Regions from separate parts of the Variovorax sp. LjRoot175 genome, predicted to be linked through region 3. Evidence: predicted binding sites of a transcription regulator. Region 3 holds the regulator's gene; each other region holds the start of a gene.
The links. Region 3 encodes sigma-54, which starts transcription at its own class of promoters, with help from an activator protein. Its sites were predicted from a motif close to TGGCANGNAANCTGCTTT; they were not measured.
Positions count from the first base shown of each region.

Region 1: ACSQ89_RS15275 (P-II family nitrogen regulator) is a predicted target of sigma-54. The motif match lies at 3,591-3,608, and genes of this name have one in related genera.
Region 2: ACSQ89_RS05270 (MSMEG_0572/Sll0783 family nitrogen starvation response protein) is a predicted target of sigma-54. The motif match lies at 5,318-5,335, and genes of this name have one in related genera.
Region 4: ACSQ89_RS10605 (DUF2126 domain-containing protein) is a predicted target of sigma-54. The motif match lies at 3,589-3,606, and genes of this name have one in related genera.

Region 1 covers NZ_CAXURY020000001.1:3,068,005-3,075,076, forward strand. Annotated here, with positions in the region: gene ACSQ89_RS15245 (RNA polymerase sigma factor) at 1-298, shown strand, start outside; gene ACSQ89_RS15250 (DUF3619 family protein) at 295-720, shown strand; gene ACSQ89_RS15255 (DUF3106 domain-containing protein) at 734-1,546, shown strand; gene ACSQ89_RS15260 (RDD family protein) at 1,667-2,128, shown strand; gene ACSQ89_RS15265 (diacylglycerol kinase) at 2,125-2,523, shown strand; gene ACSQ89_RS15270 (TIGR00730 family Rossman fold protein) at 2,564-3,154, shown strand; gene ACSQ89_RS15275 (P-II family nitrogen regulator) at 3,160-3,498, opposite strand; gene ACSQ89_RS15280 (DMT family transporter) at 3,747-4,682, shown strand; gene ACSQ89_RS15285 (GNAT family N-acetyltransferase) at 4,693-5,922, shown strand; gene ACSQ89_RS15290 (LysR family transcriptional regulator) at 5,948-6,883, opposite strand; gene ACSQ89_RS15295 (M20 family metallopeptidase) at 6,998-7,072, shown strand, end outside.
Region 2 covers NZ_CAXURY020000001.1:1,049,128-1,056,199, reverse strand. Annotated here, with positions in the region: gene ACSQ89_RS05295 (MSMEG_0565 family glycosyltransferase) at 1-1,124, opposite strand, end outside; gene ACSQ89_RS05290 (sll0787 family AIR synthase-like protein) at 1,117-2,118, opposite strand; gene ACSQ89_RS05285 (MSMEG_0567/Sll0786 family nitrogen starvation N-acetyltransferase) at 2,115-2,675, opposite strand; gene ACSQ89_RS05280 (MSMEG_0568 family radical SAM protein) at 2,678-3,748, opposite strand; gene ACSQ89_RS05275 (Nit6803 family nitrilase) at 3,711-4,766, opposite strand; gene ACSQ89_RS05270 (MSMEG_0572/Sll0783 family nitrogen starvation response protein) at 4,781-5,263, opposite strand; gene ACSQ89_RS05265 (PLP-dependent aminotransferase family protein) at 5,610-7,001, shown strand.
Region 3 covers NZ_CAXURY020000001.1:5,506,709-5,513,780, reverse strand. Annotated here, with positions in the region: gene argS (arginine--tRNA ligase) at 1-547, shown strand, start outside; gene ACSQ89_RS27345 (SPOR domain-containing protein) at 557-1,273, shown strand; gene ACSQ89_RS27340 (thiol:disulfide interchange protein DsbA/DsbL) at 1,358-2,002, shown strand; gene lptA (lipopolysaccharide transport periplasmic protein LptA) at 2,129-2,821, shown strand; gene lptB (LPS export ABC transporter ATP-binding protein) at 2,818-3,594, shown strand; gene ACSQ89_RS27325 (RNA polymerase factor sigma-54) at 3,609-5,189, shown strand; gene ACSQ89_RS27320 (phospholipase D family protein) at 5,192-6,796, shown strand; gene ACSQ89_RS27315 (hypothetical protein) at 6,803-7,072, opposite strand, start outside.
Region 4 covers NZ_CAXURY020000001.1:2,099,334-2,106,405, reverse strand. Annotated here, with positions in the region: gene ACSQ89_RS10620 (hypothetical protein) at 1-322, shown strand, start outside; gene ACSQ89_RS10615 (alpha-E domain-containing protein) at 545-1,501, opposite strand; gene ACSQ89_RS10610 (circularly permuted type 2 ATP-grasp protein) at 1,520-3,028, opposite strand; gene ACSQ89_RS10605 (DUF2126 domain-containing protein) at 3,662-7,072, shown strand, end outside.

The sequences.
Region 1 (7,072 bases), 2.4 Mb from region 3:
GGACGACAACGGCGACTTCGACCTGCTCGAACACTTCGTGATGCCGACGGACTCCCGGGAAAGCGAGAGCGCGGAGGACACCACCCGGCGGGCACAGATTTTTCATGCGATCGAGGAACAAATCGCCGCTTTGCCGGGTCGTCAACGTGAGGCCTTCCTGATGCGTTACTGGGAAGAAATGGACGTCGCCGAGACAGCCGCCGCCATGGGTTGTTCCGAAGGCAGCGTCAAGACCCACTGTTCGCGTGCTGTGCACGCCTTGAGCAAGGCGCTCAAGGCCAAGGGAATTTCGCTATGAGTACAACGTTTTCGCACACCCCTGAAGCGGCCGAGGAGGAATTCGGTCGCCGGGTGGCCGGTCGGCTTTCGGCCGGCAATCTCGAACTGCCGCACGAAATCGGTGAACGCCTGCGCGCCGCCCGCATGCAGGCCGTTGGGCGCCGCAAAGTGGTGCGGCAGCTCCGTACGGCACCGGCGGTCGTGGCTAAAGGCGGCACGGCGGCGCTCGGGGCCGGCTGGTGGACGCGCATCGGCTCGGTCGTCCCGCTGATCGCCCTCGTGGCGGGCCTCCTGGTCATCAGCGCGATGCAAGACGACAACCGCGCCAACGAGTTGGCAGAGCTCGATTCGGCCCTGCTGACCGACGATCTGCCACCCGCCGCTTACACGGATCCCGGTTTTGCCCAGTTTCTGAAGTCCGAGGCCCTGTCCGAGCGCTGATCGCCTGCCCCGCATGCCGTATCACCCTCTCTCCTGCGCGAAAGCGCTCCCCCTGCTGCGCCCGATCCCGTCGGGCGCAGTCGCCTGGGTGGGCGCCGCCTTGCTGCTCGCGGCCTCGGGCTTCGCTGCGCTCCCAGTCAAGGCGCAGGTCAAGGAAACACCGCCGGTAGCCTCGATGCCGGCCGCGAAACAAGTCGTCTCCAAGCCGCTGTGGCGCGACCTCACCGCTCGCCAGCAGCGCGCCCTGGAGCCGCTGGCCCCCCACTGGGACGGCCTGACCGAGCCCCACAAGCGCAAATGGCTGGCCTTGTCGCGCAACTACGCCGCGCTGCCACCCGCCGACCAGGAGATTCTGCACAGCCGCATGATCGAATGGGCCGCACTGAGCAACCACCAGCGAACGCAGGCAAGGTTCAATTTCGCCGAGGTCAAGCAGGTTCCGGTCGACGAGCGAAAGGCGAAGTGGGAGGCCTATCAGGCGCTCAGCGAGGAAGAAAAACGCAAGCTGGCCGAGCGCGCCACGCCCCGGCCGGGCGCCGCCGCGACGTTCCGGCCGGTGCCGCCCCAGAAGCTCGCGCCGCTTCCCGCAGTCGCGCCCGACGGCCAGCACACGCCGCGAATCCAGCTGGCGCCGTCCACGCCGTTGCCGGTGCGTCCGCAGCTCGTGGCTCCGGCGCCGCGTCCTGCTCCGGCAGCGGATCCTGCCTTTCCGCCCGTTTCGGCCGAAGCCCAGATCCCGCCTCCTTCCTCGACGCCCTCGACCGAAACATCCGCCTCTGCCGCGCCGCCGGTGCGCGTCACCGAGCAACCTTCCTCCGCGCCCTGACTCAAGGTGTCGATGGCTTCCAGTTCTCCCGAGGGGTCCGGCCCCGGCCGACCGCGTCTCGCCGAAACACCCGCACCGATCGCACCCACCGCCCTGATCGCGCCCAGCCTGTGGCGCCGCATGGCCTGCTGGCTCTACGAGGGCATGCTGCTCTTCGCCGTCGTGTTCGTCGCCGGCTGGCTGTTCAGCACCCTCGGCCAGATGCGCGATGCGATGGATTCGCGCCGGCACCTGCTGCAGGCCTTCCTGTTCGTCGTGTTCGGCGTCTATTTCGTGTGGTTCTGGTCCAAAGGCCAGACGCTGGCCATGAAAACCTGGGGCATCCGCGTGGTGGACCGGCTCGGCCGACCGCTCACGCAGGGCCGCGCGCTGCTGCGCTACCTCTTGAGCTGGGTCTGGTTCCTGCCGCCGCTCGCCGCCATCGCACCCTTCGACCTCGGCGGCGGCGAATCTTCCGTACTGATCTTCGGCTGGGTTATCGTCTGGGCCTTGCTCGCGCGCTTCCACCCCGAGCGCCAGTTCTGGCACGATGCCTGGGCCGGTACCCGCCTGATTCCCTCCAAGCCTCTCAGCCGCAGATGAGCGCCAACATCAACGACCCCGTCAATCCGCAGAAGTCGCGACGCGGCCTGGACCGCATCTGGCATGCCACCCTGATCTCGCTCGACGGCTTCCGCGCCGGCTGGGGCGAAGCCGCGTTCCGCCAGGAAGTCCTGTGCGCCATCGTCATGCTTCCGGCTGCGTTCTGGGTCGGCCACAGCTGGGTCGAGGTGTCGCTGCTTGCCGCGACCGTGATCCTGGTGCTGATCGTCGAGCTGCTCAACACCGGCATCGAAGCCGCCATCAACCGCGTGGGCCCGGAATGGCACTCTTTTTCCAAGAACGCCAAGGACCTGGGCAGCGCCGCGGTGCTGCTGTCGATCGTCCTGTGCTGCGGCGTCTGGGCGGCCGCGTTGTGGCAACGTTTCGCGACCTGAATGCAAGCTGAGCGTCATCCGATCGCGGCATGATCGGGGGATGACTCCTCGTTTCTCGATTTGTGTTTATTGCGGCTCGCGCCCCGGCGAGCGGACCGAGTTCGCGGCCGTGGCCCAGGCGGTCGGCCGCTGGATCGGCGAACGCGGCGGCCAACTGGTCTATGGCGGCGGCCGCACCGGCCTGATGGGCACGGTGGCGGAGGCCACGCGCACGGCGGGCGGCCGGGTGGTGGGCATCATTCCGAAGGCCCTGGTCGACAAGGAGCTCGCCAACCCACTGTGCGACGAGCTGCACGTCGTCGACACCATGCACGAGCGCAAGGCCATGATGGGCGAACGCGCCGACGCCTTCATCGCCCTGCCGGGCGGCATCGGCACGTTCGAGGAACTGTTCGAGATCTGGACTTGGCGCCAGCTCGGCTACCACGACAAGCCGGTCGGCATCCTGAACGTTGCGGGCTATTACGCCGGCCTGCTCGAATTTCTTGCCCACAGCGTGCGCGAGGGCTTCATGGGCGAATGGCAGATGGGGTTGATACGAGCGGGCGGCGAAGCCCCGGCCCTGCTCGAAGCCCTGGTCGAGGAAGCGGGCCGCCATCCGCGTGGCGACAAGCTCGCCGAGATGCTCTGAGCGCCCTAGACGGCGGCTTCGTCCTCTTCGCCGGTGCGGATGCGTACCACGCGCTCCACATTGGTCACGAAGATCTTGCCGTCGCCGATCTTGCCCGTGCGGGCGGCGCTCACGATTGCGTCGACACAACGTTCGACATCGGCCTCGTTGACCACCACTTCGACCTTCATCTTCGGCAGGAAGTCGACCACGTACTCCGCACCACGGTAGAGCTCGGTGTGCCCCTTCTGTCGGCCGAAGCCCTTGACCTCGGTCACGGTGAGCCCGGTGACGCCAACCTCGGCCAGGGCCTCGCGCACGTCGTCGAGCTTGAACGGTTTGACGATGGCGGTGATTTGCTTCATACGGTCTCTCTTCCGGCGGTTTCGTTGAACTTGCTGGTAGGGTAGCGCCAATCCGTAACCCGCAGCGACGATCTCGTCGATGCTCTCGGCGTCCTGCATGTAGCGTGCCAGGATGCCGTCGCATCGGCCGTCTTCGCGAGTTGCCGGCGAGGCCACCCGCTGCGAAATTATGTCATTCGCCTTCGGAAGCCATGGCTTGTCGAACGCATTCCACGCCCGGCGACTGGGACTGATACGCTCGGCGCTCGATGCGCTCAGGTTCTTCCGCCGGCTTTTTCGGCTCCTTCCTTCCCTGGCTCCAGGGCCAAGCCTACCCGCTGCTGGTATTCACCACGCTGATCTGGGGCGCCAACGCGGTGGCCGCCCGGCTCGCGGTGGGCGAGGTGTCGCCCATGATGCTGACCTTCTCGCGCTGGATCGTCTGCTGCATCGCGCTGGGCCTCAGTTCGCGCCGCCAGATCGCGGCCCACTGGCGCAGCCTGCTGCCCTCGTGGCGCTACATCACCCTCATGGGCACGGCGGGTTTCACCGGCTTCAATGCGCTGTTCTACGCCGCCGCCCATCACACGACGGCGATCAACATCGCGATCATCCAAGGCACCATCCCGGTGCTCGTGCTGGTGGGCACGCTGTTCTTCTTCCGTACCCGGATCAGCTGGCTGCAGCTCGCAGGCGTGGTGCTCACCATCGCGGGCATCGCCATGGTGGCTTCGCGCGGCCAACTGGCCTTGCTCGCGGACCTGGCCTTCAACATCGGCGACGTCTGGATGATCATCGCCAGCCTGCTCTATGCCGGCTACGCGCTTGGCCTGCGCCGCCGCCCGCAAGTGCCGGCCATCGTGTTCTTCGCCGCCACGGCGGCAGTGGCCTGTCTCGTCTCGGTGCCGCTGGTCGCGGCAGAAATCGCGATGGGCGACTTCTTCATGCCGACGCCGAAGGGCGTGGCGCTGATCCTCTTCATCGGACTTCTGCCCTCCTTCATTTCGCAGATCAGCTTCATCCACGTAGTCGGCCTGATCGGTCCCGCGCGGGCCGGCGTCTTCCTCAACCTGGTGCCGATCTTCGGGCCGCTGCTGGCCGTCCTCGTGCTGGGCGAAGCGCTGTCGACCTATCACGCGGTGGCGCTGGCCCTGGTGCTCGGCGGCATCTACATTGCCGAAACCCTAGGCACACGCAAGCGTTGACGAGGCTCCTTTGACCAACCCTGTCATCCGCATTCACGGCGCGGCATCCGAGATCGATGCCGCGGCCTGGGACGACTTGCTGGCCACGCAGGCCGCGCCCTCCCCCTTCATGCGCCATGCCTACCTGGACGCCTTGCACCAGAGCGCCAGCGCCTCGGCCCGCAGCGGCTGGACGCCCCGCTTCGTCACGCTGTGGCGCGGACGGCAGCTGGCGGCCGCCTGCCCGCTCTACATCAAAGCGCATTCCTACGGCGAGTACGTGTTCGACTGGGCATGGGCCAATGCCTATGAGCAGCACGGGCTGGCCTACTATCCGAAGGCGGTCGTTGCCGTGCCCTTCACGCCGGTGCCGGGTGCGCGCCTGCTCGCGCGCGACGCCGGCAGCCGCGCCCTGCTGGTGCAGGCGCTCGTGGCTTGGTGCAAGGAAGAGGAGCTCTCGTCGCTGCACCTGTTGTTCGCCGCCGACGAGGACATCGCCGCCTGCGCCGATGCGGGCCTGATGCTCAGGCACACCGTCCAGTTCCACTGGAACAACATAGCCCCCACGCTCGGCACTGGCGTGTCCTCGCTGCCCCCCGAGGGGGCGCGTTCCGCCTTGGAGCGGCCCGGCGGCGAAACCGGCTGGAAGGATTTCGACGCCTTCCTCGCCAGCCTCTCGCACGACAAGCGCAAGAAGATCCGGCAGGAGCGCCGCAAGGTGCACGATGCCGGCGTGAGCTTCCGCTGGTCGCGCGGCGCCGACATCGGCGACGCCGACTGGGACTTCTTCTACCGCTGCTATGCCCGCACCTACCGCGAGCACGGCAACCCGCCCTACCTGAGCCGCGACTTCTTCCACCGCATGGCCACGAAGCTGCCCGAAGCCTGGCTGCTCTTCGTCGCCGAGCGCGGGGGCCAGGCCATCGCCAGCAGCTTGATCGCGCTTTCGGACGATGCCTCGGTCGCCTACGGCCGCTACTGGGGCGCGCTCGAGCGCGTGGATTGCCTGCACTTCGAGGCCTGCTACTACCAGCCGCTCGCCTGGTGCATCGAACACGGCGTGCAGCGCTTCGAAGGCGGCGCGCAGGGCGAGCACAAGATGGCGCGCGCGCTGCTGCCGGTGAAGACCACCAGCGCGCACTGGCTCGCCCATCCGGCCTTCGCCGACGCCGTGGAACGATTTCTCGAGCGCGAGGGCGAGGGCATCGAGAACTACATCGACCATCTCGGCGAACGCAGCCCGTTCCGCCATGCCGAATGAGTGCCGAGAGAACGGCCACTGCTATCTACATCTTCCGCGCTCGGCCCAGTCTGCGCCTGCCGCCGCCGGCGATGGCCGCGACCAGCTGCTGCACGAGCGCCCGCGCGAGCGGCGACAGCGTGCGGCCGTCGAGCGACAGCACCTGCAGGCGACGCTGGTGCATCTGCGGCTCCACGAAGGGCCGTGCAACCAGCGTGCCGTTCTCGATCAGGTGAACGGCCGTGAGATGGCCGGAGAGGACGATATCGGGCGCGCGCACCAACGGCAGCAGCACCGATGAAAAATTGCTGACGAAGGCGGGCTCGTAGCTGAGCCCCTGCACGCTGCAACTGAGGTCGAACAACTGCCGCGCGGTGACGCCCTTGCTGCCCACGGCCAGCGGATGGCGCACCACCTCGGCCACGCTGACGGCGCGCTGGCGCGCCAGCGGATGGTCCGGGGACATCAGCGCGTACACCGGCGCGGGCGCCGAGTGCTCGATGCGGAAACCGCGCTCGGGCGCAACCGCGTACTTGAGTGCGATGTCCGCTTCGCCGCGCCCCAGCAAGGCACTGACTTCGTCAGGCGCACCCACATGGAGCTGCAACTGGCTTTGCGCATGCGACGCACGAAAGCGGCGCATCACCTCGGGCATGAAACCCACCGCGAAGCCCTCGGTGCAAGCCACGCGGACGCGGCCCGCTTCCCGGCCGCCGATGCCGCGCACCTGCTCGACCACCTGCTCGGTGTCGGCCAGCGTCGTTCGCAGATGGGCGGCCAGGCGCTCGCCGGCCTGCGTGAGCGCCATGCCTCGCGCCTTGCGCTCGAACAGCGCGGTCCCCAGCGAATCCTCGAGCTTCGCGATCTGCCGGCTCACGGCGGACGACGCGACATAAAGCCGGGCCGCCGCCTGGCTGACCGACCCGTGCAGCGCCACCTCCATGAAGTAGCGCATCGGGATGCTGAGGATCGAGGGTGTCATTGGCGTGTTCTCGAGCGTTGCCTTGAAGGCAATGGTAGCTTGCCAATTCGGTGGTTCACGCAATGCTGTTCAGGCCTTTTACTTGCATCCTCGCCATCACACGCATCCACGACCATGCAACGCAACGACTGTCTCTCCGCTGCCGCCGCCTACTTCGACGACGGCCGCTTCCTGGCCGACCTGCGGCGA
Region 2 (7,072 bases), 4.5 Mb from region 3:
CTGAAACGGCGGGCAAGACGTTCCGAGGACCGGGCAATCCGATCGGGTGATGCACTGTCCAATGCGGCCGCGATCGCGCGGGCGATGGATTCCGGGTCGAGGGGATCGGCCCAGCTGCAGTCCTCCGCGTCCAGATACTCGGTGAAGGGCGCGATGCGCGAGACCACGACCGGCACGCCGCTGGCCAGCGCCTCGAGCACGACCAGGCCGAAGCCTTCGCGCACCGAGGGCATCGCCACCGCGTCGGCCAGCCGGTAGAGGCCGGGCATCTCGGCATCGGCCAGCGGGCCGGTGATCAGGAGCGGCTGAAGAGGGCCGGTCGGCAGCTCGGCGGCCCGCACCAGCGCGGCGAAGTCGTGCGCGTACTTCGCGTGGTCCAGCAGGCTCGCGCCGCCGGCCACCACGAGCTGGAGATCGGGCCGCGTGGCGCGCAGCCGGATGAAGGCCTGCAGCAGGCGCAGCGTGTTCTTGCGTTTCTCGACGCCGCCCACGGCGAGCAGCACCGGCGCATCCGTGCGAATGCCGAGCCTGCGCGCCAGCGCTGCATCGCCCGCTTCGGGCACGGGCGTGAAGCGCCGGGTGTCGATGCCGTTCCATACCTCCGATGCGTCGATGCCGTGCTGCTTCGCCAGCACCTCGTGCCACTGGCGGCTCAGGCAGAACACCTGGCTGGCTTCGGTGACCGAGCGCTGCTGCCAGCGCATCAGCTGCGCGTCAGCGAAATCGTCGAGATGGTGGACGGTGCGCACGAAGCCGTCGATCAGTCCGCGTTCGCGCAGGGTGGCCAGCGCGTTGCCGCCGATGCCGTCGTGGCAGTGCAGCACGTCGAAGCGGGTGTGCTGCAGCAAGGCCGAGAGGTGCGAGACATAGGCCTCGATGCGCTGGCCGACCATCTCCACCATGTTGCGCGACGCGCCGGCGACCGGCACCAGTTCGGTGGCGCAACGCACGGGCCGGAAGAAGTTCTGGCCCGGTGCGGCCGGCGCCATCACCGTGACCTGGTGGCCGGCATCGTGCAGGGCATGGGCGAGCTCGATCGTGTGCACCACGCCGCCGCGCGGGTTGACCGAATGCGTGAGCAGGCCGATCTTCAGCGGCGCCTGCGTGCGGCCTTCGTCACGCATGGAGCACCTGCGCATCGGCAGCCTCGCAGATGAAGGCGTCGCGGTTCAGGTCCCAGAACAGTTCGCGCTCGGCGCCCTGCTTGAGCACCAGCGTGCGCGTGTCGTTGACGTCGCCCACCACGGCACAGGCGAGGTCGCGCGCGGCAAAGCGGGCCAGCACGCCGGCAAGCTTCTCGGGGCGCACGCTGAGGATGAAGCCGTAGCTGGGGAAGGAGCTCAGCCAGCGCAGCAGGGGCACGCCGGCGGGACGCGGCATAGCGTCCAGGTCGATCACTGCGCCGGCCTGCGAGCATTCGAGCAGCATCAGCGCCGTGCCCACGGCACCGGCCATGCTGATGTCCTTGGCGGCATCGCAAAGGCCCGCTTCCGCCAGCTGCGGCAGCAGCTCCAGATCGCCGCGCAGCCGCGCGGCCGGGGCGCGGGTCGATGCGTTCCAGTAGGGGAAGGGCTCCTCGTAGGCGCCGCGCAGATCGACGGCCATCACGAGCTGGTCGCCGGGGCGCGCGGAGAAGCTGGTCAGCAGCTTCCGCGCGCGGCCCAGGATCGCCACCGCCAATTGCGGGCGCGTGCTGCGATTGTTGCTGTGGCCGCCGACGATCGGCACCGCGTATTTCGCCGAGGCCTCGGCCATGCCCTTGAGCATCTGGTCCGCCGGGTCCATGCCGGCGCTCCAGAGCGCATCGACGACAGCCGTCGGCCGGCCGCCCATCGCGTAGATGTCGCTCACGTTGACCATCACCGCGCAGTAGCCCGCGAACCAGGGCATGCGTTCGATGAAGTCCTCGACCAGGCCTTCGATGGCGAAGAGCAGATAGCCGCCCTGGCCGTCGGGAATGGCCGCGCAGTCGTCGCCCAGCGGCACCACCTGCGACAGGTCGGCAGCGCCGCCCGGCAGCGCCTGGCCGAGCGCCGACACGATATCGGAGATATCGCGCTTGTGCGCGAAGCCGCGGCTCGCGCGCAGCTCGGCAACGATCTCGGCCAGGCTTGTCATGCGGTGCCCTTGCGACGCGACACGAAACCGCTCACGGCATCGTGGCAAGGCGGATAGAAGTCCAGCTCCGCCTGCATCTCGGTGTGCGGCCGTCCGTGGATGGCCAGTTCGCCGAGCGAGCGCCAGTGCAGCTTGTGGAAGAGCGCCACGTTCTGCGACTGCACATGCGCAAGAAAAGTCTCGCAGCCCTGCGCATGCGCGCGCGACACGGCCAGCCGGATCAGCGTCGCGCCCAGGTGCCCCTGGCTGCGGAACGAGGGATGCACCGCCAGCCGCGAGCCCCACCAGAGGCCCGGCGCCGCTTCGTGGATGCGCACCGTGCCCACCACCTGGTCGGGCATGCCGCCGAGGCAGGACATGGCCACCAGCAGCTGGGCCTGCGCATCGATCGCATCGCGGTCGTCGCCGGCGAAGATGCCTTGCTCGATGCAGAAGACGGCGCGGCGCAAGGCATGCGCCTCGTCGCGCTCCCAGGCCTGCGCGGCCTCGCGCACGAGGAACTCGACCGGCGCGTACTGCAAGGCCGGTTCGACGACGTCATCGAGGATGCAGGGCATGTTCAGCTTTCGTAGACCGACAGCGACGAGCAGGCGCCGCACTTGCCGCAGCCGGCCTTGATGTCGCTGGACCGGAGATTGGCTTCGCCCAAGCTGCGGCCGAGCGGTTGCAGGATCGATTTCATGAACTCCGGCGAGGGCGCAGGATGGTCTTCCAGCGGCGTCCCGCTGATCGGCACGAAGGGCACCACGAAGGGATAGACGCCGAGCACCAGCAGGCGGTCGCAGATCTCCAGGATCGCTTCGCGCGTGTCGCCCAGCCCGGCCAGGATGTAGGTGCTGACCTGCCCCCGGCCGAACACGCCGACCGCCGCCTCGAAGGCGCTCATGTAGCGCGCGACCGGCACGCTGGCCTTGCCAGGCATCACGCGCTCGCGCACTTCGGGCGTCACCACTTCGAGGTGCATGCCCAGCGAGTCGATGCCCGCGGCCTTCATGCGATGGAACCACTGGTCGTCGTCGGGCGGCTCGCACTGGCCCTGGATCGGAATGTCCACCGCCGCCTTGATCGCGAAGGCGCTCTCGCAGAGGATCTGCGCGCCGCGGTCGGTGGCGTTCGGCGTTCCGGTGGTCAGCACCATGTGCTTGACGCCATCGAGCAGCACCGCGGCGCGCGCGACCTCGGCCAGCTGTTCGGGCGTCTTGCGCGCGATGGTCCGTCCCGCCGCGAGCGACTGGCCGATCGCACAGAACTTGCAGCTCTTCTTCCGGCTCTCGTAGCGGATGCAGGTCTGCAGCACGGTGGTGGCCAGCACGTCCGAGCCGTGCAGCGTCGCGATGTGCGAGTACGGCACGCCGTCGAAGGTCTGCATGGCATAGAAGCGCGGCTGCTTCGGAAAGCTGATGCGCGCGATCGGGATGCTACCGCGCGTGAGGGTGCTGCGGCCTTCCGCATCCGGCGCCTGCGCCGTGAACGGCGAGTTCCACGCGCTCGAGGTGTGGACCGGCACCATGATCGTGTGGCCGTCGACTGTGATGGCCTTGTGGTCCGACGGCCCCGCGCCGCCGCGGCGGCTGGCCGCGCCGGCGCCCGGATCAGCCAGCCGCAAGCCGAAGGACTGCAGCTCGGTCATCAGTTGCCGGCTCGATGGGGTTTCGCTCGTGGTCATGGCGGGTGCTCCCGGTGTCGTTGGATGAAGTGCCCGATGCGGGCGTGCCGTGCATGGGCTGCGTGGTCGTGGCGGGGCGGTCGTTCAGCGCCAGGCTAAGGAGCTCGGGCCGCGCGTAGTGGCCGACCGAATCCATCATTCGCTTGCGCTTGGCAATCAAGGCCATGTCGAGGTCGGCGATCACCATGCCCTCGCCCTCGGTGAGCGGCGGCGCCAGGTGCTTGCCTTCGGGCGAGACAATGGCCGTGTGGCAGCCGCCGCGCAGCGCCTTCTGCAGGCCTTCGTCGGGCGTGACGGCGCGGATCTGTTCGTCGGCCAACCAGCCCGTGGCATTGACCACGAAGCAGCCCGACTCCAGGGCGTGATGGCGGATCGTGACCTCCATCTGCTCCGCGAAGATCGGCCCGACCAGCGAGCCGGGGAACTGCGCGCAGTGGATCTCTTCGTGCTGCGCCATCAGGCTGTAGCGCGCCAGCGGGTTGTAGTGCTCCCAGCAGGCCAGCGCGCCGACGCGGCCGACCCGCGTGTCGACCACCTTGAGCCCGGCGCCGTCGCCCTGGCCCCAGATCATGCGTTCGTGGTACGTCGGCGTGATCTTGCGGCGCTTGAGCGCAAGGCGGCCGTCGGCGTCGAAGACGAGCTGCGTGTTGTAGAGGCTGCCGTGGTCGCGCTCGTTCACGCCCAGCACCACGACCACGCCGCGCGCCCTGGCCCGTTCGGCCACCGCGTCCGTCACCGGGCCCGGCACCACGACCGCCCGCTCCATCAGCCGCAGATGGGCCGGGCCCTGCTGTACCGGCGGCTGCACGAAGGAGAAGTACGGGTAGTAGGGCACGAAGGTCTCGGGGAAGACCGCGAGCTGCGCGCCTTTGGCCGCGGCTTCGTCGATGGCCTCGCAGACCTTGTTGACTGTGCCGTCGGGGTTCTCGAAATCGGGCGCGATCTGAATCGCAGCGGCCCGGACGATGCGTGGTGTCGACATGGCAGCGCCCCGGTTCACAGCGTCCAGGTGTCCAAAATAAAGGCGTTGGCCTTGCGATGCAGCAGGATGATGTCGAGCACGTCGAGCGGATTGATCGGCGTGATGCCCGGGATCAGCGCGCCTTCGCCATGGCCGTACAGCGCCTGCAGCGCGAAGCGGCAGGCGTAGACCTTGCCGCCCTCTTCCATGAACTTGGTGATCTGCTTGTTGAAGTTCTGGTGGCCCGGAAAAGCTTCGTCGCCGAGCGTCGGAAAGCCGCGCTGCACGCCCAGCGTGACGCCGGGGCCGTACAGCAGGATGGAAGTCTCGAAGCCCTTGCGCTTGAGGCGCGTGGCCTGCAGCAGGTTGACGAAGCCGATCGAGCCTTCGAAGGCGACCGTGTGGAAGGTGACGAGCGCTTTCTCGCCCGCTTCTGCCTTCACGTCTTCGAAGACTTTTTCTTCGTAGTCGACGAGGTGTTCGCCGGCGGCGTTCGCGGGTTTGAGGACTTTGGGCATGAGGTACTCCGGTAGAGGAAAAGACGTTGATCGGTGGGTTGCGCGCCCTTCGATTTCGCACGCTCTGTGCCACTGGCCGGCGGCCTGTTTGCGATCAAGTCGCGATCAACGAGAAGCGGTGCGGCCTGGGGCCCGGCAAAAAAATTCCTAGGCCCGCCAAAGGGCCGCCGAACGAGTTTCAGGTGGCCGCTTTTGCACTCGATTGAGGCACCCGCCATGCAATCAATGCACCCGATCAATGGACCTGCATGCACGCGATCAATGCATCCGGGCCAGAGAAGCCCGGCACGCTTCATGCGTCGAATGTGCTGCGCCCATGCAATCAACCCATGCGATCAACCACCCCATGAGCAAGACCACCCAGCAATGGCAAAAGCGCCTGGAGAGCAGCAACAAGCCGGCCTACCTGCTGCTGGCCGACCTGATCGCCGACGACATCCGCACCGGCCGCCTGATCGCGCGCGACAAGCTGCCCACGCTGCGCGACCTGGCGGCCGATCTGCATCTCAACTACACGACCGTTGCACGCGGCTATGCAGAGGCGCGCAAGCGCGGGCTGATCGATTCGCGCTCGGGCACCGGCACCTTCATCCGCGGCGGCAGCCCGAGCCTTCCACTGCGCGGCGGTGGCGGCGCCGAAATGACGATGAACCTGCCGCCCGAGCCGCAGGATGCGGCGCTGTTGGAACGAATGAGCGAGAGCGCCGGCCGCGTCATGGCCGAAGCCGGCATGTACGAACTGCTGCGCTATCAGGACTTCGGCGGCACGGCGCGCGACCGCGAAGCCGGCATGCAGTGGATCCGGCCCCGCGTTCCCGATTGCCGGCTGGACCAGATCCTCGTGTGCCCCGGCATCCACAGCGTGCTCACCGCGCTGTTCTCGCAGCTCGCGCGACCGGGCGAGCTGATCTGCGTGGAAGCGCTGACCTACCCCGGCGTGAAGGCGATCGCGACCCAGCTCGGCATCCAGCTGCATGCCCTGCCGCTCGACGAGGAGGGGCCGATGGGCGAGTCCTTCGAGCATGCCTGCAAGACGCTGCGACCGAAGGCGCTGTACTGCAACCCCACGCTCAACAACCCGACCACGGCCACCATGTCGCGCGCACGCCGCGAGGCGCTGGCCGACATCGCGCTGCGCTACGCCATTCCGATCATCGAGGACGACGCCTACGCGATGCTGCCGCGGCAGGTGCCGCCCGCCATCGCCACCCTGGCGCCGGAACTGACCTACTACATCACCGGCTTCTCGAAGACCCTGGGCGCGGGCCTGCGCAGCGCCTACGTGCGCTCCCCCGGCGCGCGGCAGTCGCAGCGGCTGGCCGGCGCGATGCGCGCGACCACCGTGATGTCATCGCCCATCACGAACGCGCTGACCACGCTGTGGGTGGAAGACGGCACGGCCGACGCCATGCTGCAGGCCATCCGCGCCGAGTCCACCGTCCGGCAGGCCCTGGCCAGCCGGCACCTGGGCGCGCACGGCATCGCCGCGCAGAGCGAGGGCTTCCATCTGTGGCTGCCGCTTTCCTCCGCCTGGAGCCCGGTCGAGTTCGCTTCCTACCTGCGCACGCAGAACGTCGGCGTGGTCGCCAGCGCAGCCTTCTCCACCGACGGCACCCCGCCGGAGGCGGTGCGCATCTGCCTCGGCGGGCCGATGTCGCGGGAGGCGTGCGACCACGCGCTGCGCCTGATCGCCGACACGCTGGCCCATCCGCTGCATCCGCACGCCACGGTGATGTAGCGCCCTGTAGGCCAACGCCCACGTGCGCGCATTGCCTTCTCCGGCAGGGCGGGAGGGGAGCGACGGCTAAC
Region 3 (7,072 bases):
CGTGATGCGCGGCGGCGAAGAGGTCAAGATCAGCAAGCGCGCCGGCAGCTACGTGACGCTGCGCGACCTGATCGAGTGGACCAGCACCGACGCCGTGCGCTTCTTCCTCCTGAGCCGCAAGCCCGACACCGAATACACCTTCGACATCGACCTCGCGCTGGCGCAGAACAACGACAACCCGGTCTACTACGTGCAGTACGCGCATGCGCGCATCTGCTCGGTGCTGGCGGCCTGGGGCGGCGATGCGGCCGCGCTGGCGGATGTCGAGCTCGCGCCGCTGCAAAGCCCGGCCGCGCAGGCGCTGCTGCTGCTGCTGGCCAGGTACCCCGACATGCTCGCGGCCGCGGCCAAGGATTTTGCGCCGCACGACGTCACCTTCTACCTGCGCGAACTGGCTGCCTGCTACCACAGCTACTACGACGCCGAGCGCATCCTGGTGGACGAGGAGCCGGTCAAGCGGGCCCGCCTGTCGCTGGTCGCGGCCACCGCGCAGGTGCTGCACAATGGGCTGGCAATTCTCGGCGTGAGCGCGCCGCGCAAGATGTGATTTCGAACCATGACTAAAAGACAGAGCGGCAACATTGTCATCGGGCTGATCGTCGGCCTGGTGCTGGGGCTGGGCGTGGCGCTGGGCATCGCGGTCTATGTGACCAAGGTGCCGATCCCCTTCATGACCAAGACCCAGCGCGGCGGCCCCGAGCAAGACGAAGCCGAGGCGCGCAAGAACCGCGACTGGGACCCCAACGGCCCGCTCGCCGGCAAGGCAGGCGCCGCCCGCCCGCAGGCACCCGCGACGCCCGCACCGCCCCAGCCCGCCACGGCGGGGGCGCCCACGCCGCCGACCGCGCCGGCGCCCGTGGTGGTGCCACCCGGCGCGCAGCAGCAACAACCACAGCGCGCCGGACGGCCGCCCCTGCCGGCCGAAGCCAACGCGGTGCCGCCATCGAACGACCCGATCGGCGATCTCGCGCGGGCACGTTCGGGCGCCAGCCCCGGCGCCACCACCGCCGCCGCGGCGCCCAGCGCCAGCACCGATCCTTTCATGTATTTCGTCCAGGCCGGCGCCTTCCGCACCCCCGAGGACGCCGAGGCGCAGCGCGCCAAGCTTTCGCTGATGGGCGTGGAAGCGCGCATCACCGAGCGCGAGCAGGCCGGCCGCACCGTCTACCGCGTGCGCGCGGGGCCTTTCAACAAGAAGGAAGATGCGGACCGGCTCAAGGAGCGGCTCGACGGCGGTGGCCTCGAATCTGCATTGGTGCGCGTCCAGCGCTGAGCCTTCATCCATACTCAAGCTCGCCGGTCCGGGAACTCCGGGCCAGCCGCGGGCTCTGTCAGCCGCACAGGAGAACTTCTTAATATGAAACGTCGTGACTTTTCGCTGGCCGCCACTTCGCTGGGGCTTCTTCCCCTCGCCTCACCTTCGCACGCCCAGGCGCTCGCGCCCAAGGCGGGCACCGACTACGCCGTGCTCGACAAGCGCGTGCCGGTCGACGCGCCGGCCGGCAAGATCGAGGTGATCGAGTTCTTCTGGTACAGCTGCCCGCATTGCAACGCCTTCGAGCCGACGCTCGAGACCTGGATCAAGAAGCTGCCCGCCCACGTGTCTTTCAAGCGCGTGCCGGTCGCCTTCCAGCCCAGCTTCCAGCCGCAGCAGCGGCTCTACTACGCGCTGGAAGCGATGGGCAAGGTCGACGAATACCAGCGCAAGGTGTTCGCCGCGATCCATCAGCAGCGCCAGAACCTCTCGGGCGAGCAGCAGATCATCGACTGGGCCGCGGCCAACGGCCTCGACAAGGCCAAGTTCACCGAGAACTTCAAGTCCTTCAGCGTGGCGAGCAAGATCCAGCGCGCCAAGCAGCTGCAGGATGCTTACCAAGTGGCCGGCGTGCCCGCGATGGGCATCGCGGGCAGGTGGTATACGGACGGCGAACTCGCGCGCAGCATGGACCGCGCGCTGCAGGTCACTGACTTCCTGGTCGGCGAAGCGCGCAAGAGCGCGTAAAAAAGCGCCTCCCGCCGCTCGTCGCGGCAACCAGCAGGAAGCCCGCTTCGGCGGGCTTTTTCATCCGCCGGCGGAAACCGGATCCATGAGGCCGCATACAATCGCCCAGCAAGTTTCGTGCCTTTTATGACATCGTTACATTCCTCCTCCGTTTCTCGCCACCTTTGTCGCGCTTTCGTATTCGCCTTGGGCGTGGCCGGCTTCGTGTCGGCGGCGCAGGCCGAGAAGGCGGACCGCACCAAGCCGATGAACATCGAGGCCGACGCCATGCGCTACGACGACCTCAAGCAGACCAGCGTCTTCACCGGCAACGTGGTGGTGACCAAGGGCACCATCATCATCCGCGGCATCCGCATCGACGTGCGGCAGGATCCCGAGGGCTACCAGTACGGCATCGTCACGGCCGCGCCCGGCAAGCTGGCCTATTTCAAGCAGAAGCGCGACGCCGGCCCCGACGAGTGGATCGAGGGCGAGTCGGAAGTCATCGAGTACGACAGCCGCGCCGACAACGTGAAGTTCATCCGCCGTGCGGTGATGCGTCGCCTGGTCGGCGCGACACCCAACGACGAAAGCAGCGGACCCTTGATCGTCTACGACCAGAGCAACGACACCTTCACCGTCAACGGCTCGCCGCTGCCGCCCAATGCGGGCGTGGCGACCCAGCCCGGCGGCCGCGTCAAGGCCATCCTCACGCCCAAGGCGGCCGCCTCCGCGCCCGCTGCCGGGTCCGCCAGGCCGGCGGCGCCGGCCGCCTCCGCGCCGGCGTCCGGAACGGGCCTGCGCTCGACCACCACGCTCGGCGGAGAGCAGCGCAAGTGAGCGGCGGCAACGAAGTCCTGGGCAGCCGCCTCGAGGCGCGCGGCCTGCAGAAGAGCTACGGCAGCCGCAAGGTCGTCAAGGACGTCTCGCTCGGCGTGCAAAAGGGCGAGGTGGTCGGCCTGCTGGGGCCCAACGGCGCGGGCAAGACCACCTCCTTCTACATGATCGTCGGGCTGGTGCGGGCGGATGCGGGCGAAATCAGCATCGACGGCGAACCGATCGCGCACATGCCGATCCACCGCCGCGCCCGCATGGGCTTGAGCTACCTGCCGCAGGAAGCTTCGATCTTCCGCAAGCTCACGGTCGAGGAGAACGTGCGCGCCGTGCTCGAGCTGCAGCGCGAACTCGACGACGCGGGCCGGCCGGTGCCGCTGTCGAAGCAGCGCATCGAGGAACGCCTCGGCGAACTGCTGCACGACCTGCGCGTCGACCATCTGCGCGATTCGCCCGCGCTGGCGCTGTCGGGCGGCGAGCGCCGCCGCGTCGAGATCGCGCGGGCGCTGGCCACGCAGCCGCGCTTCATCCTGCTGGACGAGCCCTTCGCCGGCATCGATCCGATCGCGGTGATCGAGATCCAGCGGATCATCAGTTTCCTGAAGGAACGCGGCATCGGCGTGCTCATCACCGACCACAACGTGCGCGAGACGCTGGGCATCTGCGATCACGCCTTCATCATCAGCGACGGGCATGTGCTGGCACAAGGCACGCCTTCGGAGATCGTCGACAACGCCGAGGTACGACGCGTGTACCTGGGCGAGCATTTCCGGATGTAGGGGACCGTACTTCGATGAAGCAAGGGCTCTCGCTTCGCGTTTCCCAGCACCTGGCGCTCACGCCGCAGCTCCAGCAGTCGATCCGGCTGCTGCAGCTCTCCACGCTCGAATTGAGCCAGGAAGTGGAGCAGATGCTCGACGAGAACCCGTTCCTCGAACGCACGGCCGAAGAGGCGCCGCGCGAGGAGTTCGGTCTCGAGGCGGCCGATGCGCCGGTGCGCGACGAAGACCGCCAGGCCGAGGGCGAGGCTGACTTCGTCCCCGGCCCGGCCGCGGCGCCGGCCGAGGTGGCGGTCGCCGCCAACGGCGATGCCGAAGCGGCTGCGCCCGCCGACAGCGAACCCGACTGGGAGGGCGACGGTACGGTCGACCTCGCGCCCGACGACAGCGAATGGGGCGGCGATGCGCCCGCGCGCGCCAACAACCTCGGCGACGACGAGCGCACCGATGCGACCGAGCTCGCGCGCAGCCAGGAATCGCTGCAGTCCTTCTTGCACCGGCAGGCGCTGTCGCTGCGCCTGGACGAGAACGACTGCGCCGCGCTGCGCTTCCTGATCGAATCGCTCAACGACGACGGCTACCTCGAGGATTCGCTGCCGGCGCTGGCCTCGGGCCTCGCGGGCGACGACAACGACCAGTTCGACGAACTGGTGCATCACTTCCAGGTCGCGCTGGGCCTGCTGCAGAGTTTGGAGCCGGCCGGCGTCGGCGCCCGCAGCCTCGGCGAATGCCTGACCATCCAGCTGCGCCAGCTGGCGAGCGCCAAGGAGAGCGAGGAGGAGGCCCAGGTGCGCAAGACCGCCATCGCGATCTGCAAGCAGCCGATGGAGCTGCTCGCGCGGCGCGACTTCAAGCGCCTGGCCACGCTCACGCGCAGCAACGAAGACGAGGTGCGCGCCGCACTGCAGCTGATCGCCAGGCTCGAGCCCAAGCCGGGGCGCCGCTTCGTCGACGTCGAGCGCAACATCGTCGTGCCCGACGTGATCGTCACGCGCATCGGCCACGGCACCAACGCGAAGTTCCGCGTCATGCTCAATCCCGAGGTCATGCCGCGGCTGCGCGTGCACGACATCTATGCCGGCGCGCTCAAGCAGCACAAGGGCGAGGGCAGCCAGGCGCTGTCGCAGCGGCTGCAGGAAGCGCGCTGGTTCATCAAGAACATCCAGCAGCGCTTCGACACCATCCTCAGGGTCTCCAACGCGATCGTCGAGCGGCAGAAGAGCTACTTCGTGCACGGCGAGCTCGCGATGCGGCCGCTGGTGCTGCGCGAGATCGCCGACGAGCTGGGCCTGCACGAATCCACCATCAGCCGCGTGACCACCGCCAAGTACATGGCCACGCCCTATGGCACCGTCGAGCTCAAGTACTTCTTCGGCTCGGCGCTCGGCACCGAAACCGGCGGCAACGCCTCCAGCACCGCGGTGCGCGCGCTGATCAAGCAGTTCGTGAGCGCCGAGGACGTGAGGAAGCCGCTGTCCGACAGCCAGGTGTCCGAGATGCTCAAGGAGCAGGGCATCGAGTGCGCGCGCCGCACGGTGGCCAAGTACCGCGAGGCACTGCGCATCGCGCCTGCGAACCTGCGCAAGGCACTCTAGCGATGAGTCGCCGTCCGAGTCCGCTCCCAAGCTGGATTCGCCTCGGCCTGGTCTTGATGGCGGTGCTTCTTCTCGCCAGCGGCTGCGCGATGCTGCCGGCCGAATTCGAGCGCACGCCGTCCAAGGCGATGCCCTTGTCCACCGGCACCGTGCTGGGCCGCATCGCCAAGGCCTCGCAGCCGGATGCGGACTTGAGCGGCTTCCGGCTCATGCCCAGCGGCGACTTCGCGCTCAACACGCGGCTCGAGCTCGCGCGCCGCGCCGAGCGCACGCTCGACGTCCAGTACTACCAGATCGACAACGACGAGACCGGCCGCTACCTGCTGCGCACACTGCGCGACGCGGCCCAGCGCGGCGTGCGCGTGCGGCTCCTGATGGACGATCTCTACACCGCGGGCGAGGACGAGCTGCTGCTCGCGCTGGCCGCCACACCCAACCTCGAGCTGCGGCTCTTCAACCCGTTTCCGGCCGGGCGCGGCAGCATGCTCAGGCGCTTCTCGGCCTCGCTCTTCGACTTCAGCCGCGTCAACCGGCGCATGCACAACAAGCTCTTCATCGCCGACGGCGCGATGGCGGTGGCCGGCGGGCGCAACATCGGCAACCCGTACTTCACGCAGACGGCCGGCGCGAACTTCATCGACCTCGACACCTTCGTCGCCGGCGCCCTGATCCCGCGCCTTTCCAGCCTGTTCGACCTGTACTGGAACAGCGAGCACGTGCGGCCGATCGAAACCGTGGTCGCGCCCACGCTCGCGCGGGAGGAACGGCAGCGGCGCTTCGAGGAGCTGACTGCCCCGGCCACCACCCCGGCACCACGTCCGCCGGCGCCCAATGACCTGCTGGGCTACAGCCCGATCGTCGAGAACCTCAACGCCGGCAAGCTCGACCTCATCTGGACCACCGCCGAGGCGTATGCCGATTCGCCCGAGCGCGTGATCGGCAAACAGGTCACTTACGGCGGCGTGCCGCTGCTCGACGTCGACAGCGTGCGCTACAACGTGGTCGAGCAGATGCGGCGCGGGCGTTCCGACGTGACGCTGGTGTCGCCCTACCTGATCCCCGGCAAGGAGGGGCTGGAGGTGCTGCGCGAGATCCGCCGGCGCGGCATGAAGATCAGCGTGGTCACCAACTCGCTGGCCGCCACCGACGAGCCCGTGGTCCACACCGGCTACCGCCGCTACCGGGCCGACATGCTGCGGCTCGGCGCCGAGATCCACGAGCTGAGCTCGGTGCGCACGCGGCGCAGCGTGCGCCTGGGCCTGTTCGGCACGCAGATCGGACGCCTGCACGCCAAGTCGGCCGTGATCGACGGGCGCACGCTCTTCGTCGGCTCGATGAATTTCGACCCGCGCTCGGAAGTGCACAACACCGAGATCGGCCTCTTCATCTTCAGCCGCGAGATGGCGCAGCAGGTGCTGAAGCTGGTCGAGGTGCTCAAGCAGCAGGGCGCCTACAAGGTGCGCTTCGCGCCCGGCACCGAGAAAATGGAATGGGTGAGCGAGGAGGCCGGCGTCGAACAGGTGCTCACCAGCGAGCCCGATGCGGGCTTCTGGGACCACCTGATGCTTGAGCTGCTGGCGCCGCTGGCGCCGGAGAGCCTGCTCTAGACCTCATTAGTAGCGATAACGGTCATGACGGTCATAACGGTCATGACGGTCATGACGGTAGTGATGGCGATCACCGTGCCGGTACTCGTCGCGGTATTCATGGCGGTAGAAGTGCCGCGGCGGCGGGCGGTGGTAGTCATACACGGGAGCCGGACGGTAGTGCCGCGGCGGCGGGTCGTAGTAGACCGGCGCCGGGGCATAGTGGACCGGGCTGGCAATGCCGACGGCGACCCCTGGCACATGGATGCCCACCGACACGGCCAGGTCCCTGGCGCT
Region 4 (7,072 bases), 3.4 Mb from region 3:
CTCGCACCGAAGCGCGTACTGGCAGAAAGTCAGCCAAGCCGGCTATCGCCTGGTCGTTGATGAAACTCCATACGGATGGAGAGGCGATCAGTACGCGATCTTCGCGGTTCCGGAAGCAACGAAGTCCGACGATTTCATCGCGCAGGTAGGCGACGATGACCCGCGAAACCAGAACACGATTCGCCCGATGCGTCGCTCGCCGACTGGGCGCGAAAGGAACCCTGTAACCACGAACTGCTCGGTCAAATTCGCAAGCAGTACCGTTTGGCCGAGCCGACGATGGCCGCGTACTATCAGGGCCGCTTTGGCCGCTCGAAGGTAGAGTCACGGCGCATGGCGGCCTATGCGCTGGACATCATGTTCCGCTCGCACTATGTGTTTCATAGGGAACGGCACGATGCACCCAACAATGAATCACCATCGAATCCGTGGCGGACCGGAAAGTCTGCTTTGAATCGCCCATCGGTGTTTAGAGTCGGTCCTACAGGTCGATGAACTTGCGCCCACAGCGCGCCGTAGTCGCCGACTCGCAGTCGAAAAATGCTCAGTGCCCAGGCACCAAAAAGTCCTGACTGATCCGCCACCCCAACTCATTCACCCGATCGAGAAACTGCGTCAGATAGGCATGCAGTCCCGTCGCCAGAATCTCATCGACCCGCGCGTACTGCAAATCGGCCAGCAGCTTCCCCGCACGCCGCTGCGTCTCCGCGCTCTGGTCGTTCTGCACCTTCGCAAGATTGCTCACCACTTCGACCAGGCTCGCATGCAGCGAACGCGGCATGTCGGCGCGCAGGATCAGGAGCTCGGCCACGCGTTCAGGCTTGATCACGTCGCGGTACACCTTGCGGTAGACCTCGAAGGCCGAGACGCTGCGCAGGATCGCGCTCCAGTGATAGAAGTCGTACTCCTGGTCTTCCTCGGTGGCGGTGCCGAAGAACTCGCTGTTGAGCGCATGGAACTTCACGTCGACCAGGCGTGCCGTGTTGTCCGCGCGCTCCAGGAAGGTGCCCAGGCGCGAGAAGTGGAAGGCCTCGTCCTGCAGCATGGTGCCCAGGGTCACGCCGCGCGAGAGGTGCGAGCGGAACTTGACCCATTCGAAGAACTGGCCCGGGTCGCGCTCGAATTCGCCGGCGCGCAGCATGCGGTTGACCTCGAGCCAGGTCGTGTTCTGCGTCTCCCAGGCTTCGGTGGTGAGCGCGCCGCGCACGGCCCGCGCGTTCTCGCGCGCGGCTCGGAGGCACGAAAGGATCGACGAGGGATTGGACTCGTCCTTGACCATGAACTCCATCACCTCGTCGGGCACGATGTGCTCGTGCTTTTCGTTGAACAGGGGCAGCAGCTCGCTGATGGAGAGCAGGCCCTGCCAGCCGTACTTGGCAACCTCGGCCGATTGCGGCAAGAGCGAGGTCTGGTAGTTGACGTCGAGCATGCGCGCGGTGTTTTCGGCCCGCTCGGTGTAGCGCGACATCCAGTAGAGGTGATCGGCGGTGCGTGACAACATGCTGTGGTGCTCCCCTGATCAACCCACTTGGGTTTGCGATTGCGATTGCGACTGCGATTCCGAGCGCGGCTTGGTGCGACGGTCCCCTTCGAGAATCCAGGTGTCCTTGGTGCCGCCTCCCTGCGACGAATTGACGACCAGCGAGCCCTCCTTGAGCGCGACGCGCGTGAGGCCGCCGGGCACCATCTGCACTTCCTTGCCCGAGAGCACGAAGGGGCGCAGGTCGATGTGGCGCGGCGCGATGCCGGCCTCCACGAAGGTGGGCGAGGTCGACAGGCTCAAGGTGGGCTGCGCGATGTAGCCGTCGGGCTTGGCGAGCACGGCTTTCTTGAAGTCCTCGATCTCGGCATGCGTCGCCGCCGGGCCGATCAGCATGCCGTAGCCGCCGGCGCCGTGCACTTCCTTGACCACCAGGTCCTTCATGTTGGCCAGCGTGTAGTCGAGTTCCTCCTTGTTGCGGCACATGTAGGTGGGCACGTTCTTGAGGATCGGCTTCTCGCCGAGGTAGAACTCGATCATCTTCGGCACGTAGGGGTAGATCGACTTGTCGTCCGCCACGCCGGTGCCGACCGCATTGCAGATCACGACGTTGCCCTCGCGGTAGGCGCGCATGAGGCCGGCGCAACCGAGCGTCGACGTGGGGCGGAACACCTCGGGGTCGAGGAAGTCGTCGTCGACGCGGCGGTAGATCACGTCGACGCGCCGCGGGCCGCGCGTGGTGCGCATGTAGACGAAGTCGTCCTTGACGAAGAGGTCCTGCCCTTCGACCAGCTCCACGCCCATCTGCTGCGCGAGGAAGGCATGCTCGAAGTAGGCGCTGTTGTACATGCCGGGTGTGAGCACCACCACGGTGGGCTCGGCGGTCGCGGGCGGCGCGGAGGCGCGCAGGGTTTCGAGCAGCAGGTCGGGATAGTGCGCCACCGGCGCGACGCGGTTCTGGCTGAACAGCTCGGGGAAGAGCCGCATCATCATCTTGCGGTTCTCCAGCATGTAGCTCACGCCGCTGGGAACCCGCAGGTTGTCTTCGAGCACGTAGTACTCGCCGTTGCCGGCCGCGTCCGGCGCGCGCACGATGTCGATGCCGGAGATGTGCGAGTAGATGTCGTTGGGCACCTTCACGCCCACCATCTCGGGGCGGTACTGCGCGTTGTTGAAGATCTGCTCTGAGGGGACCACGCCGGCCTTGACGATCTCCTGCCCGTGGTAGACGTCGTGGATGAAGCGGTTGAGCGCGGTCACGCGCTGCACCAGCCCCTTCTCCATGCTTTCCCACTCGTGCGCGGGAATGATGCGCGGCAGCAGGTCGAAGGGGATCAGGCGCTCGGTGCCCGAACCGTCCTCGTCCTTCGCGCCGTACACGGCAAAGGTGATGCCGACCCGGCGGAAGATCATTTCCGCCTCCTCGCGCCGCGATCGCATCACCTCGCCGGGCTGCTTCGCGAGCCATTGGTCGTAGCGCTTGTAGTGGTTTCGGACCGCTGCGCCATGGTAGGGCAGCTGCTCGTACATCTCGTCGAATTTGTGCATGGGACGACCAATCTCCTTGGGCGTAGCTTAGCAAGTTCAGGGCCAGTGCTTCTAGGGAACAACGTGGTGCCAGTAGCGTTTCGCGGTCCGGCGCTGGCATTCGCGGGGGCACGCGCGGCATGCCGCGGTCGTTACCGCCGGCCCCAGCGCGCCGATTCGAGGTCGAAGAGAAGCGCACAGCGCCATCGCCGCGCTGCGGCATCTGCGAAACGATGCCCACCACCTGCAGGTCGCGCCCCTCGAGCGCGGGCGCCAGCGCATCACCCGCATAGGCGGTCGCGCGCCAGCCCGCGAGGCCGGCGCCGGCCATCGCGCCGAGCAGCAGCATGGCCAGGGCCGAGCGTCGCAATCCCCGCAGCAACAGCCCGCCGGCGACCGCGGCCAACAGCACCCCGGCGTAAACACCACCATGTCACAGCGCCGCCTGCTGCAACTGCAGCGCAGCGCCCAGCACCGAGCCGGCCATGGCGGCAAAGAAAGCCAGGCCGCGCGGCTCCCCGCCCGGCGTCACGCAACGATCCCTGATGACATGCTGCAATCGCTCCCTTACACGCTCTCTGTGGCGCGCTAATTGCTAACCGTGTGGGCTAGTATGCGTCTCACTCCGAGGCAACCTCGACGTTCCGAGAAAAAATGTCCATCCACGCCGCTCTCCACCACGTCACCCACTACAAGTACGACCGCCCGGTGCAATTGGGACCGCAGGTGATCCGCCTGCGCCCCGCGCCGCATTGCCGCAGCAACGTGATCTCGTATTCGTTGCGCGTCGAGCCCGAGCAGCACTTCATCAACTGGCAGCAGGACCCGTTCGCGAACTACCAGGCGCGGCTGGTGTTCCCCGAGAAGACGCGCGGGTTCAAGGTCACGGTCGACCTCGTGGTCGAGATGGCGGTCTACAACCCCTTCGACTTCTTCCTCGAGCCGCAGGCCGAGAACTTCCCTTTCAAGTACACCGAATCGCAGGCGCAGGAACTCGCGCCCTACCTCGTGGCCGACCCTGCCACGCCGCTGGTCGCGGCCTACCTCGAGAAGATCGACCGCAAGACGAAGCGCACCATCGACTTCCTCGTCGGCCTCAACCAGCAGGTGCAGAAGGACGTCGGCTACCTGATCCGCATGGAGCCCGGCGTGCAGACGCCCGAGCAGACGCTGGCCAATGCCTCCGGTTCCTGCCGCGATTCGGGCTGGCTGCTGGTGCAGCTGTTGCGCCATTGCGGCCTGGCGGCGCGCTTCGTTTCGGGCTACCTGATCCAGCTCACGCCCGACGTGAAGGCGCTCGACGGCCCCAGCGGCACCACGGTCGACTTCACCGACCTGCACGCCTGGTGCGAGGTCTATCTGCCCGGCGCCGGCTGGATCGGGCTCGACGCCACCTCGGGCCTGATGGCCGGCGAAGGCCACATCCCGCTGGCCTGCACGCCCACACCTTCGAGTGCGGCGCCGATCGAAGGCGCGGTCGACGAGGCCGAGGTCGAATTCGCCCACGAGATGAAGGTCACGCGCATCCACGAATCGCCGCGCGTGACCAAGCCCTATACCGACGATCAATGGGCCGAGGTGCTGGCGCTCGGCGAGGCAGTCGACGCGCGCCTGAATGCTGGCGACGTGCGCCTCACGATGGGCGGCGAGCCGACCTACGTCGCCACCAGCGACCGCGACGCGCCCGAATGGAACACCGATGCGCTCGGCCCGACCAAGCGCGGCTACGCGACCGAGCTCGTGCACAAGCTGCGCGCCGAATACGGCCAGGGCGGCTTCCTTCATTTCGGCCAGGGCAAGTGGTACCCGGGCGAACAGCTGCCGCGCTGGGCGCTGTCGATCTTCTGGCGCGCCGACGGCCAGCCGCTGTGGCACAAGCCCGAGCTCTTCGCCGACGAACGCACGCCCACCCACTACACGAGCGAAGACGCGCGCCGCTTCACCAGCGCGCTCGCGCACAAGCTCGGCCTCACCGACCGCTTCGTGCAGCCAGGCTACGAAGACGTCTACTACTACCTCTGGCGCGAGCGCCGGCTGCCGGTGAACGTCGACCCCTTCGATTCGAAGCTCGACGACGAGCTGGAACGCGTGCGCCTGCGCCGCGTGTTCACGCAGAAGCTTGATGCGGTGATCGGCTACATGCTGCCGATCGAGGCCGCGAACGCCGACACCGATGCGCCGGCGCTCGCCGGACCGGGCTGGAAGACCGGCCCCTGGTTCCTGCGCGACGACCGCATGTACCTGGTCCCCGGCGATTCGCCGATGGGCTACCGCCTGCCACTCGATTCGCAACCCTGGGTCAGCAAGGGCGACTATCCCTACCTGGTGGAGCGCGACCCCACCGCGCCGCGCGCGCCGCTGCCCGCCTCCACCCTTTTCCGTGCGCGCTATGAAGGCGGGCTCGCCGGCGCGCCGGTCGATCTGGGCGCCGTGCCCTACGACTTCGGCGTACCGCAGCAGGCGCCGTCCGCGCTGCGCTTCCAGGCCGCGCACGGCAACCCGGCGGCGGCACGCGCTGCCGCGGCCTCCTCCGATCCGACCGCGACCCGCGAGCCGCGGCGCGGCGAATCGGCCCACTGGATCACGCGCAGCGCGCTGTGCGTGGAGGTGCGCGACCCGCGCCGCGCCAACGGGCCGGCGGCCGAGAAGGTGGGGAGCGCCTCGGGCGTGCTCTACGTTTTCATGCCGCCGCTGGCGCGGCTGGAGGATTACCTCGATCTCGTCGCCGCGGTCGAAGCCACGGCCGAGCAGCTGGGCGTGCAGATCGTGATCGAAGGCTACCCGCCGCCGCGCGATCCGCGCCTCAAGATGCTGCAGGTCACGCCCGACCCCGGCGTGATCGAGGTCAACATCCATCCCGCGCACAACTGGCGCGAGCTGGTCGATCACACCGAGTTCCTCTACAACGCGGCCTTCGAGACGCGCCTGTCGGCCGAGAAGTTCATGACCGACGGCCGCCACACCGGCACCGGCGGCGGCAACCACTTCGTGCTGGGCGGCGCCACGCCGGCCGACAGCCCCTTCCTGCGCCGGCCCGAGCTGCTCGCGAGCCTCTTGCTCTACTGGCACAACCACCCGTCGCTGAGCTATCTGTTCTCGGGCATGTTCATCGGCCCGACCAGCCAGGCGCCGCGCGTCGACGAGGCGCGCAACGACCAGCTCTACGAGCTCGAGATCGCGCTCAGGGAAATCGCGCGCAACCGCGAGATCCACGGCCAGAACATGCCGGCCTGGATGGTGGATCGCACGCTGCGCAACATCCTGGTCGACGTCACCGGCAACACGCATCGCAGCGAGTTCTGCATCGACAAGCTCTACTCGCCCGACTCCGCCACCGGCCGCCTCGGCCTGCTGGAGCTGCGCGCCTTCGAGATGCCACCGCACGCGCGCATGAGCATCGCGCAGCAGCTGCTCCTGCGCGCCTTCATCGCCCGCTTCTGGGACGAGCCCTACAAGGCACCCGCCACGCGCTGGGGCACCGAACTGCACGACCGCTTTCTCTTGCCGACCTTCGTCAAGATGGATTTCGAGGACGTCATCAGCGAGATGCGGCAGGCCGGCTTCGCCTTCGATCCGGACTGGTTCGCGCCGCATTTCGAGTTCCGCTTCCCGCTGGTGGGCCAGGTCCAGGCCATGGGCGTGGAGCTGTCGCTGCGCAACGCGCTCGAGCCCTGGCACGTGATGGGCGAGGAAGGCTCGGCCGGCGGCACGGTGCGCTATGTCGACTCCTCGCTCGAACGCATCGAGGTGCGCGTGACCGGCCTCAACGAAAGCCGCCACGTCGTCACCGTCAACGGCCAGGTGCTGCCGCTGCAGCCCACCGGCACGGTCGGCGAATTCGTGGCCGGCATCCGCTACAAGGCCTGGAATCCACCCTCGGCGCTGCATCCCAGCATCGGCGTCCATGCGCCGCTCACCTTCGACCTGGTCGACACCTGGATGAAGCGCTCGCTCGGCGGTTGCCAGTACTTCGTCGCGCATCCGGGCGGGCTCAGCTACGAGAGCTTCCCGGTCAACGCCAACGAGGCCGAAAGCCGGCGCCATTCGCGCTTCTCGCGCATGGGC